One region of the Clostridium senegalense genome, then DNA from elsewhere that is predicted to be linked to it. Evidence: riboswitches for the same ligand, from Rfam matches in the RefSeq annotation. Region 1 holds a riboswitch; the other holds the start of a gene.
What was found. Region 1 has a riboswitch for FMN ahead of ribD (bifunctional diaminohydroxyphosphoribosylaminopyrimidine deaminase/5-amino-6-(5-phosphoribosylamino)uracil reductase RibD). Riboswitches for the same ligand answer to the same signal wherever they lie in the genome.
Positions count from the first base shown of each region.

Region 2: another riboswitch for FMN. It lies ahead of KQI36_RS12240 (ECF transporter S component); the one in region 1 lies ahead of ribD (bifunctional diaminohydroxyphosphoribosylaminopyrimidine deaminase/5-amino-6-(5-phosphoribosylamino)uracil reductase RibD).

Region 1 is NZ_JAHLNC010000005.1:189,724-196,691, forward strand. Features, by position in the region: gene KQI36_RS10815 (bifunctional 3,4-dihydroxy-2-butanone-4-phosphate synthase/GTP cyclohydrolase II) at 4-1,188, opposite strand; gene KQI36_RS10820 (riboflavin synthase) at 1,201-1,860, opposite strand; gene ribD (bifunctional diaminohydroxyphosphoribosylaminopyrimidine deaminase/5-amino-6-(5-phosphoribosylamino)uracil reductase RibD) at 1,901-2,977, opposite strand; FMN riboswitch at 3,197-3,312, opposite strand; gene KQI36_RS10830 (ribonuclease Z) at 3,397-4,332, opposite strand; gene KQI36_RS10835 (alpha/beta hydrolase) at 4,359-5,195, opposite strand; gene KQI36_RS10840 (carbonic anhydrase) at 5,586-6,290, opposite strand; gene KQI36_RS10845 (DUF6483 family protein) at 6,654-6,968, opposite strand, start outside.
Region 2 is NZ_JAHLNC010000007.1:26,484-33,451, forward strand. Features, by position in the region: tRNA gene KQI36_RS12215 (tRNA-Trp) at 135-210, opposite strand; gene KQI36_RS12220 (CBS domain-containing protein) at 305-925, opposite strand; gene tsaE (tRNA (adenosine(37)-N6)-threonylcarbamoyltransferase complex ATPase subunit type 1 TsaE) at 1,665-2,126, shown strand; gene tsaB (tRNA (adenosine(37)-N6)-threonylcarbamoyltransferase complex dimerization subunit type 1 TsaB) at 2,123-2,830, shown strand; gene rimI (ribosomal protein S18-alanine N-acetyltransferase) at 2,823-3,269, shown strand; gene KQI36_RS12240 (ECF transporter S component) at 3,332-3,910, opposite strand; FMN riboswitch at 4,013-4,127, opposite strand; gene KQI36_RS12245 (hypothetical protein) at 4,191-4,721, opposite strand; gene KQI36_RS12250 (Tex family protein) at 5,113-6,968, opposite strand, start outside.

The DNA.
Region 1 (6,968 bases):
CTTTTATAAAATATGTTGCATTTTCTCTTTTTTAGTTTTTAAGTAAAAATAATTTTCTTCATTATGATTCATCTTTATTGGAACTCTTTCTACAATTTCTATATCATGTCCACTTAATCCAGAAACCTTTTTAGGATTATTAGTCATAAGTCTTATTTTTTTTATGCCTAAATCACTTAGTATTTGTGCTCCTATTCCATAGTCCCTAAGATCAGCTTCAAATCCTAATGCAATATTTGCCTCCACTGTATCTAAACCTTCATCTTGAAGTTTGTAAGCCTTTAATTTATTTAAAAGACCTATCCCTCTACCTTCCTGTCTCATATATAATAAAACTCCAACACCTTCTTTATTTATTTTTTCCATAGCCATTGATAATTGCTCTCCACAATCACATCTTTTAGAACCAAAAGCATCACCTGTTAAACACTCTGAGTGGACTCTAACTAATACTGGTTCATCTTTTTTAATCTCACCTTTAACTAATGCAACATGATGCTCACCATTTAACTTATTAACATATCCTATGGCTCTAAAATCTCCATATTTAGTTGGCATTTTAGTTTCCACAACTGACTTTACTAATTTTTCTCTTTTCTTTCTGTAAGCTATTAAACTTTCTATTGTTATCATTTTCAAATCATGTTTCTTACTAAACTCTATTAATTGTTTTCCTTTTGCCATAGTTCCATCATCACTTATTATTTCACAAATAACACCAACTGGTTTAAATCCCGCTAAAGTAGCTAAATCTACAGCAGCTTCTGTATGTCCAGCTCTTTTTAAAACTCCACCTTTTTTAGCTTTTAGTGGAAATACGTGACCTGGCCTTCTAAAATCTTCTGGTTTTGAATTACAATCTAAAAGCTTTTTTATTGTTATTGCCCTCTCAAAAGCAGATATGCCTGTTGTTACATCATTACTATCTATTGATACAGTAAATGCTGTTTCGTGATTATCTGTATTTATCTCAACCATTTGGCCTATTTGAAGATTTTCAAGTATTTCTTCATTAATTGGTGTACAAATAAGACCTTTTCCATATGTAGCCATAAAATTTATGCTCTCACCAGTAACTTTTTCTGCTGCCATTAATAAGTCACCTTCATTTTCTCTATCCTCATCATCTAAAACAATTACCATTTTTCCTCTTTTTATATCCTCTATTGCCTCTTCAATTGTATTCATTTTAATCTCCTCCTATATAAACCCATTTTCTTTTAATAAATTTAAAGTTAGATTACTTTTATTACTTTCATTACTTTTATATGCACTAAAATCCATAAGTCTTTTTATATATTTTAAAAGCATATCACATTCTATATTTATAGCTTGTCCAATACTTTTTTTAAAAATAATACTTTCATCTTTGGTATGTGGTATTATAGAAACTTCAAAGTAATTTTCTTTTAAACTTGAAATAGTTAAGCTTGTCCCATCTAATGTAATTGACCCTTTACATACCATATATTGCAATAATTCACTGCTACATCCAACTTTTATTACAGTGCTATTTCCATGGTTTTCAGCACCTATTATTGTTCCCATACCGTCTATATGACCACTAACTATATGACCATTAAGTCTACCATTAACAGATAATGCTCTTTCTAAATTCACAATATCTCCTTCTTTTAGTTGAGATATATTAGAACGCTTTAAAGATTCCATCATAACATCTGCAATAAAATAATCTTTACCTAATTTTGTTGCAGTTAGACATACACCATTTGTACAAATACTATCCCCTATTTTTATATCTTCTATAACTTTATTACACTTTATTCTAATAACCCTAGATTTATCAACATCTTTAACTGATAAAACCAATCCTATTTCTTCTACTATTCCTGTAAACAACCTATCACCTTTTTCTAAATATTTTGAATTATTTTAATATTCAAACTTCTCCTACTATCAAAATATCATTATCAATTTTTCTTATATTCCATTTTTTGATTTCAAAACATTCTGATATTTTTTCCTTTCCAATACCTTCTACAGCAGTAACACTCTCCCTTCCTCCTATAATTTTAGGACATATAAAAGCATATATCTTATTTGCTATTTTTTCTTCTAATATGCTATAAATTAAGTTTCCACCACCTTCTACTAAAATACTATCAATTCCTCTTTTATATAAATTTAAGGTTAAATCAATTAAGTCCACTTTATTTTTATTTTCTTTTGTAACTATAACTTCCACTCCAAGTTCCTTTAATTTTAAAATCTTTTCTTTATCCTTGCATATAGTAGCTATTATAGTTTTACTTTCTTTTGTTTTAACTAAATTACACTCTAATGGAATTTTTAAATTACTATCTACAATTATCTTTATTGGGTTAACCCCACCATCTAATCTACATGTAAGCATAGGATTGTCTTTCAAAACAGTATTTATTCCCACCATCACAGCTGTAAATCTATTTCTTAACTTATGAGCATAAATTCTTGATTTTTTTGAACTTATCCATTTTGAATCATAATTTTTAGTAGCAATTTTTCCATCCAAGGTCATTGCCCATTTTATTGCAACAAAAGATTTATTTTTTATCATGTTATAATTAAAAATTTCATTTATCTCTTTACATTTTTCTTCTAAAACTCCCACTAATACTTCAATCCCATTTTCTCTAAGTTTTTTTACTCCCTTCCCTGAAACTAATGGATTAGGATCTAATGTTCCCACAACCACTCTCTTAAATTTATTCTCTATAATTTTATCTACACAAGGCGGAGTTTTACCATAATGACAACATGGCTCTAATGTCACATATATGGTAGCATCTTTTAGGCTTTCTCTTGATGACTCTATAGCATTAATTTCAGCATGAGGTTGTCCAAATTTCTCATGATAACCTTGTGATATTATTCTATTTTCTTTTACAATTATGGCTCCAACAAGTGGATTCGGATTTACTTTTCCTTCTCCAATTTTAGCAAGTCTTATTGCCTTCTCCATAAAGAATTCATCCATTTTATCACTCCTTATAAATCAATTTATTTAAAATATAAATAAGAAATGCCCCAGGCAAACTTTACCCAGGGCATATATTAATTGTACAAATTAGAATTAGCATTCCAAATAATTTATTTTCAAACAAAATTATTTAAATTATATTTAAAATTTAAAGCTCCAAGCCATTGGCTCAGAGCATTGAAATTCAAAAAATATAAAATCTAATCAATTCTAATATTCTCTCTTCTTTCATCCAGACTTTACTGTCGGCCTTGGAATTTCACCAAATCATGCTAAAATAGCTCGCGGGCTTTACCGCCGGTAAGGAATTTCACCTTGCCCTGAAGATAATTTATTCAACTTTTGAAATTATTATAACATTTAGATATAAGCTTGTCAATAAAATCCTATACTTTTTCTATAGACTTCCAAAATTATTATTTAAAAGTTAAGTTTTCTTCCATTCTATCTGATCCTAATATAGTATTTTTAAAAACTTCTTTTCCATTTTCAATATATTCATTTGGTTCTATAAGTGACGGTGAAAAATGAGTTAATATAAGTTTTTTAACTTTACCCTCCTTAGCTAATGATGCTGCTTCTCTAAAAGTCATATGTTTATTTTTTATAGCTTTTTCTATATCATCATCACTGCCATAAGTGCCTTCACAAATAAATAAGTCGCTACCTTTTATAAATTCTTTTATTGAATCTATTGGACGGCTGTCTGTTATATAACTTAATTTCAAGCCCTTTCTTTCATCTCCTAAAACCATATCACTAAAATATAATTTCCCTTCAAATTCATAACTATTGTACTTTTGAAGTTTGCTCCAAAGTATTTTAGGTACATTATTATTAATCGCTTTATCCACATCAAATTTTCTTTTTCTATTTATGTAAAAACCATAGCCTAAACAAGGTGATGAATGTTCTAAATCTATCATGCTTATTTCTACATCAGAATAATCATTAGTAAGTTCAAATTTATCTTTTAATTCAAACTTTAAATTTTTCTTAGGTGCCTCTATCACTTTGATTTCATAAGGCAAATATGGACAAATAACACTTAATCCTTCAATTGTATCCTTTATTCCTTCTGGTCCTATTATAATAAGTTCTTCTTCTCTACCACTATTACCAATAGTGGATAAAAGCCCTGGTAATCCTACTATATGATCTCCATGTATATGTGTTATGCATATAATATCAATGGATTTAAATCCAGATTTAGCAAGTCTCATTGATACCTGTGTGCCTTCACCACAATCTATTAGTATTTTTCTTCCTTTATAATTTATCAGTAATGAAGCTAAATTTCTAAAGGGCATTGGCATTCCACCTCCACAACCTAATAAAGTAACATTTATCATATATATTCTCCTTCAACATATGGTTTTTAATTTTTATTATCACATTCTTTTAATAAGTCAAAAAATATATTTGTATCTTCCTCTCCATGTCCAATCCATAAATTTAATATATTAGAATGATATTTTTCTTTTATAAGGGTAATATCTGCATTTCCACCAAACCCACGTACTCTCTCTACAAAATTATATGCACATTCCTTAGGAACTAGCTCATCTAAATCACCATGAAGACAGAACACTGGAAACTCAGGTTTTTCAGTAACTAAATTTAATGGATTAACTTTACCTTCATATTTAGTTCCACCTAAATATCCATTCAAATATTTTTGAGCTCGTTTAGATGTAAACTTAGAAAAGTCCAACACACCACTTATTGCAAAAAATGCCTTAAATATAGATGGATCTATTTCATATCTTTCTTGAAGTTTTTTGTTGAAAACTAAATTTGCTCCAAGTTCTGAACCTGCGGAAAAACCTATAACTATAACATCATCACAATCTGACATATGCCAATATTTTTCTAAAAAATCTTGAAAACCTAAAAATACGTCTTCTATTTGGCAGGGATATTTATATTTAGGTGCTAATCTATATGCTGGAAGTACTACTGTATATCCCTTTTTAGCAAAAAACTTCGCTATAGCTTTAAAGGAAAATGGATTTCCAGACATCCATCCTCCACCATGTATAAAATATATTAAAGTACGTTTTTTAGGCTTATGTCCTTCTAATATTAAGGTATATTTTCTATGATTATGACCATACTTCACTTTATGAATTTCATATTCATTATCTTTATATTTATTCCATATCATCATTCTTACTCCTAAAGCAAGAACTGTTAATTTCTCATCAAAAGTCATCTCAAATTACACCCCTTATTTAGGTCTTAGTCAACTAAAAATAAATTTTCTATAATTATAATACTACTTTAATCGACAGTTTTATATAGTTTTTTCATTTTTAGAAAGTATATTGTTTACTAATTATTAAGCCTATGCATTTTAAAGAAATTTAGTTACTAATTTTCAAAAAATTAATACATCTATGTGTTTTTTAAACAGTTCTATATATTAATATTATTTTAGTTTCTATTAAAGTTATATTTTATATACCATTTATTAATTTATTCATTATCTAAAGTAAAAAATTGAATTTTTTTATATTTAAATCATATTACAATATATATTATTATAACGCTTAATAATAAAAGGTGTCTAAGTCATATGCTTTTAGACACCTTTTTATATATTTTATTCAAAAAAATTCACTTTTCCATCTAAAGAGTAATAGCCCTTAACTATTTTTACACTGCCATTAGCTAACTTTTCATTAATTATAGAATCTTTTTTTACTATTGAAGCTGAATTTTCTATATTTAGCTTAATAGCTTCTTCAATAGAATTACTATTCTTTATACTAGATTCTATCTTTTTTAAAAGTCCTGTTAAATTATGAGAATATACAGTTCTATTATTTAACATATCATAAGCTGATATAACAGCTCCACAATCTTCATGGCCCATTACAACAATAAGAGGTGTTTCAAGATACTTTACTGCATATTCAATAGATGCTAAGGCATCTTCATTCACTACATTACCTGCCAATCTTACCTCAAAAATTTCTCCAAGTCCTACATTAAAAATTAATGATGGGCTTATTCTAGAATCAGAACAAGTTAATATTACTGCATATGGGTGTTGTCCGTTTTTCAATTCATCTCGTCGTTTTTTATGTACATTATTTAAATTAGATATATCATTAACAAATCTTTCATTTCCTTCTTTAAGCATTTTTATGGCTTTTTCTGGTGTATTAACATCTACTATTGAATCTGTCGTCTGGCTAACATCTGTCATAACATCTTTTGCTCCTTCTCTTATGTAAAATAATATAAATGTTGTACTTAGAAATACTATTAGACTTATTAATACTATATCAAATCTTTTCTTCATTGGATATAATCTCCTTATAATATTTTTTTAATTTTATTTGAATTTTATTTGAATTTTTTATGTATTTTTTTTATTTAATTATATTTTATGCTGTTAACTTTAAACTATTCAATATTGAGCCTTATCTTATATAGTTATATATGCTACGAATCACTTGAAATTTAATGCTATATTTTTATGAAAACATTTTAAAGCTATTAAATAAATTTAAATTGTAGCGGGTCTCCCTATATATTTAACAGCTTCATATATATTAATAATTTTCAATGTGTAAATTATTTTTTAAATACAAAAGAATCATCTAAACAAGTAATATTAAATACTTTTTAGATGATTCTTTTAATAAAATGTTTTTATTTACATTTAGTTTTTCTTCTTCAGCTGATTTAAATCTTCCAACCCAAAATCCACTTCTTCTAAAGAAAAATTTCCAAGTTCTAGCTCTTCACTACTTTTTTTCTTTAATGTATCATAAAACTCATAACCTAGACTAAATATTTCTTCACTTTTTTCCTTTTTAATCATTGAAAATAATAAATCTTCACCATTTGAATATTTACCTTTTTTCAAATAATACTTTAAAACCATTTTTTCTGTTTCTATGGGAAGCTCATATTGAGAAAGTTTTGAAACTATAACATCTACTTTTTCATTTCCATTGAAAATATTCATTTCACA
Region 2 (6,968 bases), on a different contig from region 1:
GGAAATACACCACCTTTTACTAGTGATACAATGTTTAATTTCAAATTATATATTATTATTTTTAGTATTTCCTTATATTTAAAATCTATTTATTTTTTGCATAAAAAAAATCAGTAGCTTTGCTACTGATTTAATGGCAGGGGCACGAGGACTTGAACCCGGAACCAACGGTTTTGGAGACCGCTACTCTACCAATTGAGCTATACCCCTATAACAATAAATATTTTAGCATAATATTCATTGCTTTGTCAATATACTTTCAAAATAAAATCACACCTGAAATTTAGGCATGATTTTATTTAAGCTATAAAATTTTAAACCCAGCTGACTTAACTTTTGACAATATTTCATCGAAATTATCTGTTCTTAATCTTACTACAATTTCCTTAACTTCTGTTTTACTTTTAGGGTCAACTACTACAAAACTCATTATGTCACCTTTGTTTTCTGTTATTATTTTAGATAGTTTTGATATTTGACCTGGAATGTCATGAGCTATTACAGCTAAACGATTACCCTTATTTAAACCAAACAATTCTGTGAATTGATGAAATATTCCATAGTGAGTTACTATGCCTTTAAATACTTCCCTATTGTCTACTACTGCTAAAAAAGAAACATTTTTTGTTTCTAAAAAATATGCTGCTTCTTCAACTTGTTCCAATGGTTTTATAACTGGAACATCAGTTCTCATTACATTTTCAACTAAAAAATCTGATAAAAGACATTCTCTTTCTACACTTTTTTCATAATAATAAGTATAGATTTTTTCTTTTGATATGACACCTAGAAATTTATCCCCTTCTGCTACTGGAATTGATAGAAATCCGTGTTTTTCCATAAGCTCTAAAGCTTCACCTATAGTCATTTTAGGCAAAGCTGTTATTAACTTATCTCTGGTTAACATCAAGTTACTTACAAACATTTTTTTCCTCCCTATCACTATTTTATTTTTAGTTTTTATAAGGCTTCAAAATCTTGTTTTATAGGTTTTGAATACCCCTAAAGTGAATACATACTCATAAATAGCTTAAGTGCAATAGTATGTTTAAACTAAAGCTTTTTTTATTTCACAAATAAATTTAAATACGAGCCTGTTTCACTATAAGAATGCAAAATTTCTAATTATTTTAATTAAGAGTTATGGTAATTGTTACTGAATATAATCCTAATAATACTAAAGGTATTTCTTATTTTTAAGTTAGATAAAACCATGTATAATGGATAGTTATGGTAATTTTCGTAATCAATTATATTTTCTTAATATTCTTTCTTTAATTAGTGTATAAAATACTAACTTATAGTTTAAATTTATATTAATAACACTTTTTAATGCAATTTTCATATTTTTAGCATTATTTTTTATATTTTATCCAAAATATTATATATTATTTAATTATACATTATTTTCTAAATTATATAAATATCAAGTGTATATTACTATTTTAAATTTATCGCTCTATTTAGCTTATGTTAATCAGTCTAAAATCTTTACTAAAATATATATTTTAATAAACTCAATTTGTAACATTTTTACTTTATTGCTTTATAAATATAATATATACAAATTTTATATATTATAAAAACAACAAAAAATTAAGAGTTTGTGTATTTTCTTTTCTTTTTATTATTTTTGGGCTAAAATATTATATGAGGTGAACGTAATGGAATTTATCGTTAATACTGTAGAAGAAACTCAAAAACTCGGTATTCAAATTGGCAAGCTTTGCAATAGTGGGGACATTATTTGCCTTATTGGTGATTTAGGAACTGGAAAGACTCATTTAACTAAAGGAATTGCCCTAGGTCTTGAAATAAATGAAAGCATAACTAGTCCCACCTTTAACATTGTTAACGAATATGACGATGGAAGATTAAAATTTTATCATTTTGATGTTTATAGAGTAAACGATCCTGATGAAATAGCTGCTATTGGCTTTGATGAATATATATTTGGTGATGGGGTTAGCGTTATAGAATGGGCTAACTACATTGAAGAATTAATTCCTGAAGACAACTTAACTATATTACTTGAAAAAGTACCTCAATTAGGATCTTCATTTAGAAAAGTAACTATTAAATATCAAGGTAAAAGATATGATTATATAAAGGAGTTAACACTATGATAATTCTTAGCTTAGATTGTGCAACAGAATGTGCTACAGCAGCATTACTAAAAAATGATGCAATAATTGGTGAAATTAATATTAATAATAAGAAACAGCACTCATCAATTCTTATGCCGATGATTGATCAACTTTTTAAAAATACAAATTTAACATTAAATGATGTTGATGGATTTGTTGTTTCTAAAGGACCTGGATCATTTACTGGTCTTAGAGTTGGAATGTCTACAATAAAAGGGTTAGCACAAGCTTTAAATAAACCTTTTGTGTCTGTTTCAACTTTAGATGGACTTGCAAATAATTTATATTTTGCTGATGGAATTATATGTCCTATAATGGATGCCTTACGTGGCAATGTATATACTGCTCTTTATAATTTTGAAAATAATAGTCTAAAGGCTTTGACAGAGCCAATGATTTTATCTATAGAAGATCTTATACAAAAGATTAAAGAGGAAAATAAAAAAGTTTATTTTATAGGTGATGGAACTTTTAAATATGAAAATCAATTATTAAGTTCTATTTCAAATTGCTATATTGCACCATGTCATTTAAATGTTGCAAAAGCTTCTTCTTTAGGTGAGGTAGGATTAAACCTTCTTAATAAAGGAATAACAGATGATATATATACTTCAGCACCACTTTATTTAAGACTTTCTCAAGCTGAACGTGAATATGAGGAGCGCATGAAAAACAATGGATAATTTGTCAGTTGAAAATATTAATGAAAATAATATTTTTGGTATAGAAGAAATTTCCAAACTAAGTTTTCATAGCCCTTGGAGTTTAGAATCTATAAAAAAAGAACTTTCTAACACCTATGCTAATTATGTAGTTTTAAAACTACAGGATAAACATATAGGTTTTGCAGGTGCATGGGTTATTTTTGATGAAGCCCATATAACTAATATAGCTATTCATCCTAACTATAGGGGTTTAGGTTATAGCCATATTATTATGGATGCACTTTTAGAAAAATGTAAAAATGCTGGAGCCAATTCTATGACTTTAGAAGTCCGTGCTTCAAATATTGCTGCACAAAAATTATATGAAGGATATGGCTTTAAAGTTGAAGGAATTAGGAAAAATTATTATGATAGTCCTAAAGAAGATGGCTATATAATGTGGAAATATGATATATAATAATTTTATAATATTATAAAAAGCAGATTGATTAGATTTTCAATCTGCTTTTATATCTATAATTAAACTTTTTTAGGTCCTCCAAGCATTGGTTCTACCTTAAACAATGTAACAGATAACCTTTTATATAATAAAAATGTTGTAAATGAAACTATTATTGATTTTACTCCATTAAAAGGTATTAATCCAAATACTATATAATTAATTAATTCTTTTCCTGCCATATGCATACCGAAAGCTGGTAATAATATATACATATTTACTAGTATAGCAACTACTTCTATAGATAAAAATCCTAATATCATTCCTATAATAGCAGTCTTTTTGCTTTTATTTCGGTGATAAATAATTGATGCTGGTAATACTAATGAAATTCCTACTAAAAAGTTTGCTAATTCACCCACCAACCCTGTTGCTGTTCCTTTAAACAATATTATTAAAATATTTTTAAATAATTCTATTATTACTCCAATTAAAGGCCCAAAAGCAAATGCACCCATAAGCGCTGGAACATCGCTTAAATCCATTCTTAACCATGGGAATGCAGGTATAACCGGAATTTCCACATACATAAGTATAAATGCAATAGCAGATAGTAATGAAATTTTAATCATTTTGTTCAATCTTTTTTGGTTATTCATATTAAAATACCTCCTACTATACACTTCTAGGAATTAATATAGCATAAAAAAACCCCAACATAAATGTTAGGGCGACATAACTATACTTATAGTAACGCATATATTAATCTTCTTTCATCCAGACTGTACTGTCGGCTTCGGAATTTAACCGAATCATGCCATAAGGCTCGCGGGCTTTACCGCCGGTGGGGAATTGCGCCCCGCCCTGAAGAGTATTAAATTGTTTATTTGTTTAAGTTAATTATATATTAATTTTTCAAAAAAAACAATATAATGTTCATTACTCAACAAAAACTCTAATAGTTCCAGATATTTGATTGTATCGTGCAGATTTTTTTATAAGATTTTCTATATACTCAGGAAAATTTTTATTTACTTCAGTGCTGAATGCTTCTTTTAAAAATGCTATACACTCATAGCATATTCTAATATCCCTGCCACCTTCTAAATATAAATGTTCTAAAGCACTTTCATAACTTATTTCTCTGCATTCATTGGTTTTAGCCATATTTACTATGTCATTAGCATCTTCTGCCGATTGCAATTTTAATAATATTTCTTTATTCTCCTCATCATTTAAATTGTACATTTTTAACTGAGATTCAATAAAGTCTTTAAATCCTTCAAGTAAAATATCTTCTTTTAATGTATATAATATGACTTTACTGGATTCTTTTTTTTCATAAAAAGCTAAATCAACTTTTTTATCTAAATCCACTTGTATTTTGTTTAAGTCTATATTATGTATTTCTAAATCTGGCTTACATATGATTATATTATGGCAAATTCCAGCAAATAAGTACTTTTCCATATTATCTCTCTCCCAATAAAAATATAATAACTGTATAAATCTAAAATTTATTTGTTTTTTACTAATAAATTATTTTTTAAACTCAGTTTATAAAATCTAATATTTTTTTAAAACATTATAAAAATACAGCTATTTAATGCAAAAATCAATAATTAAATTCTGTTTTATTTCTGCATTTTATATCATTTTTAGACATTCTTCTTTATTTTACCCTACTTCCCTCAATATTAATCACTGTTTTATTTTATTGTATATATTTTATTTTTAATTATATTTATAATTTGCATATAATTATTGAAATATATAAATTAATTTATACCTTAATCAATTAAAATTTATTACAAATAAAATAAAAATAGACATATTTATATGCCTATCTTTAAATTTGAAATTAGCTTTTTTTCATAGAAAGTGAAATTCTTTTTCTTTTCTCATCTACTTCCAAAATACTAACTTCTACAATGTCTCCTACTTTTACAACATCTAATGGATGCTTTACAAACTTATCACTTAATTGACTTATATGAACTAATCCATCTTGATGAACACCTATATCTACAAAAGCACCAAAATCTGATACATTCCTAACTGTTCCCATTAAAAGCATTCCTGGTTTTAAGTCGCTCATTTCTACTATACCACTTTTAAATATAGGTTTTGGTAGTTCTTCTCTTGGATCTCTTCCTGGTTTTTTTATTTCTTTTATTATATCTTGTAATGTTGGAACTCCAACTCCTATTTCCTCTGCTAATTTAACTTCACCTAAGTCTTTTACTTTAGAGTCTATATCTAATAAATTACCTTTTTTTATATCTTCCTTAGAGTAATTTAATATATCTAAAAGTTTTTTACATGCATTATAACTTTCAGGGTGGACTGAAGTATTGTCTAATGGTTCATTGCTTTCCATAACCCTTAAAAACCCTGCACATTGTTCAAAAGCTTTGGCTCCTAACCTTTTTACTTTTAAAAGTTCTTTTCTAGTTGTAAATTTACCATTTTCCTCTCTATATGAAACTATATTTTTAGCTATAGTTCCATTAATTCCTGATATATATGATAATAATGATGGTGTAGCTACATTTAAATCTACCCCTACATTATTTACACAATCTTCTACTACTCCTTTTAATGACTCATCCAACTTTTTAGGAGTAACATCATGTTGATATTGGCCTACCCCTATTGATTTAGGATCTATTTTAACAAGTTCAGCTAAAGGGTCTTGTAATCTTCTTCCTATAGATATAGCACCTCTAACAGTTACATCTAAGTCTGGATATTCTTCTGTTGCAAGCTTGGATGCTGAGTAAACCGAAGCTCCTGCTTCTGAAACTACAACATAATATATATATTTTCCTATTTCTGATTTAACAGCTTTTATTACTTCTGCTAAAACTTCTTCTGATTCTCTACTAGCTGTTCCATTACCTAAAGAAATAACATCTACATCATGTTTTATGCATAAGTTCTTTAATGTATTTATAGATTCTTTAACCTTCTCTTTGCTACCTGCTGTAGCAAAAACTGCTGTATTTTCTAAAAACTTTCCTGTTTCGTCTAATATTGCAATTTTGCAACCAGTTCTAAACCCTGGGTCAAATCCCATTACAGTTTTACCTTTTATAGGTGATATCATTAATAATGCCTTTAGGTTTGCTTTAAATATATCAATAGCACCTACTTCTCCTTTATCTGTTAAATCTCCTCTTATTTCTCTTTCTATTGATGGATAAATTAATCTTTTTAAACTATCTTCTACAGATTTTTCTATATATGAATCTGTTCTGCTATTTCCCTTCAATGTTTTATTTTTCAAATAAGCAATTATTTTATCTACATCGCAAGTAATTTTAACTGAAAGAATTTTTTCTTTTTCACCTCTATTTATAGCTAAAATTCTATGAGATGGTATTTTCTTAACCTCTTCCTTATAATCATAATACATCTCGTATGGTGTAGGTTCTTTTGACTCCCCTTTAGTTTCTATATATCCTTCTTTAAAAACTAATGTTCTTATATACTTTCTGTATTCTGCTTCATCAGATATTTTTTCACTTATAATATCCATTGCACCTTGGAATGCTTCGTCAATGGATTTTACTCCTTTTTCTTCATTTAAGAACTGTGATGCATATTCATTTATATCACTATTGAAACTTCCATCAAATATTACTTCTGCTAGTGGTGTTAATCCTTTCTCTACCGCTATTGTTGCTCTTGTTCTTTTTTTAGGTTTATAAGGTC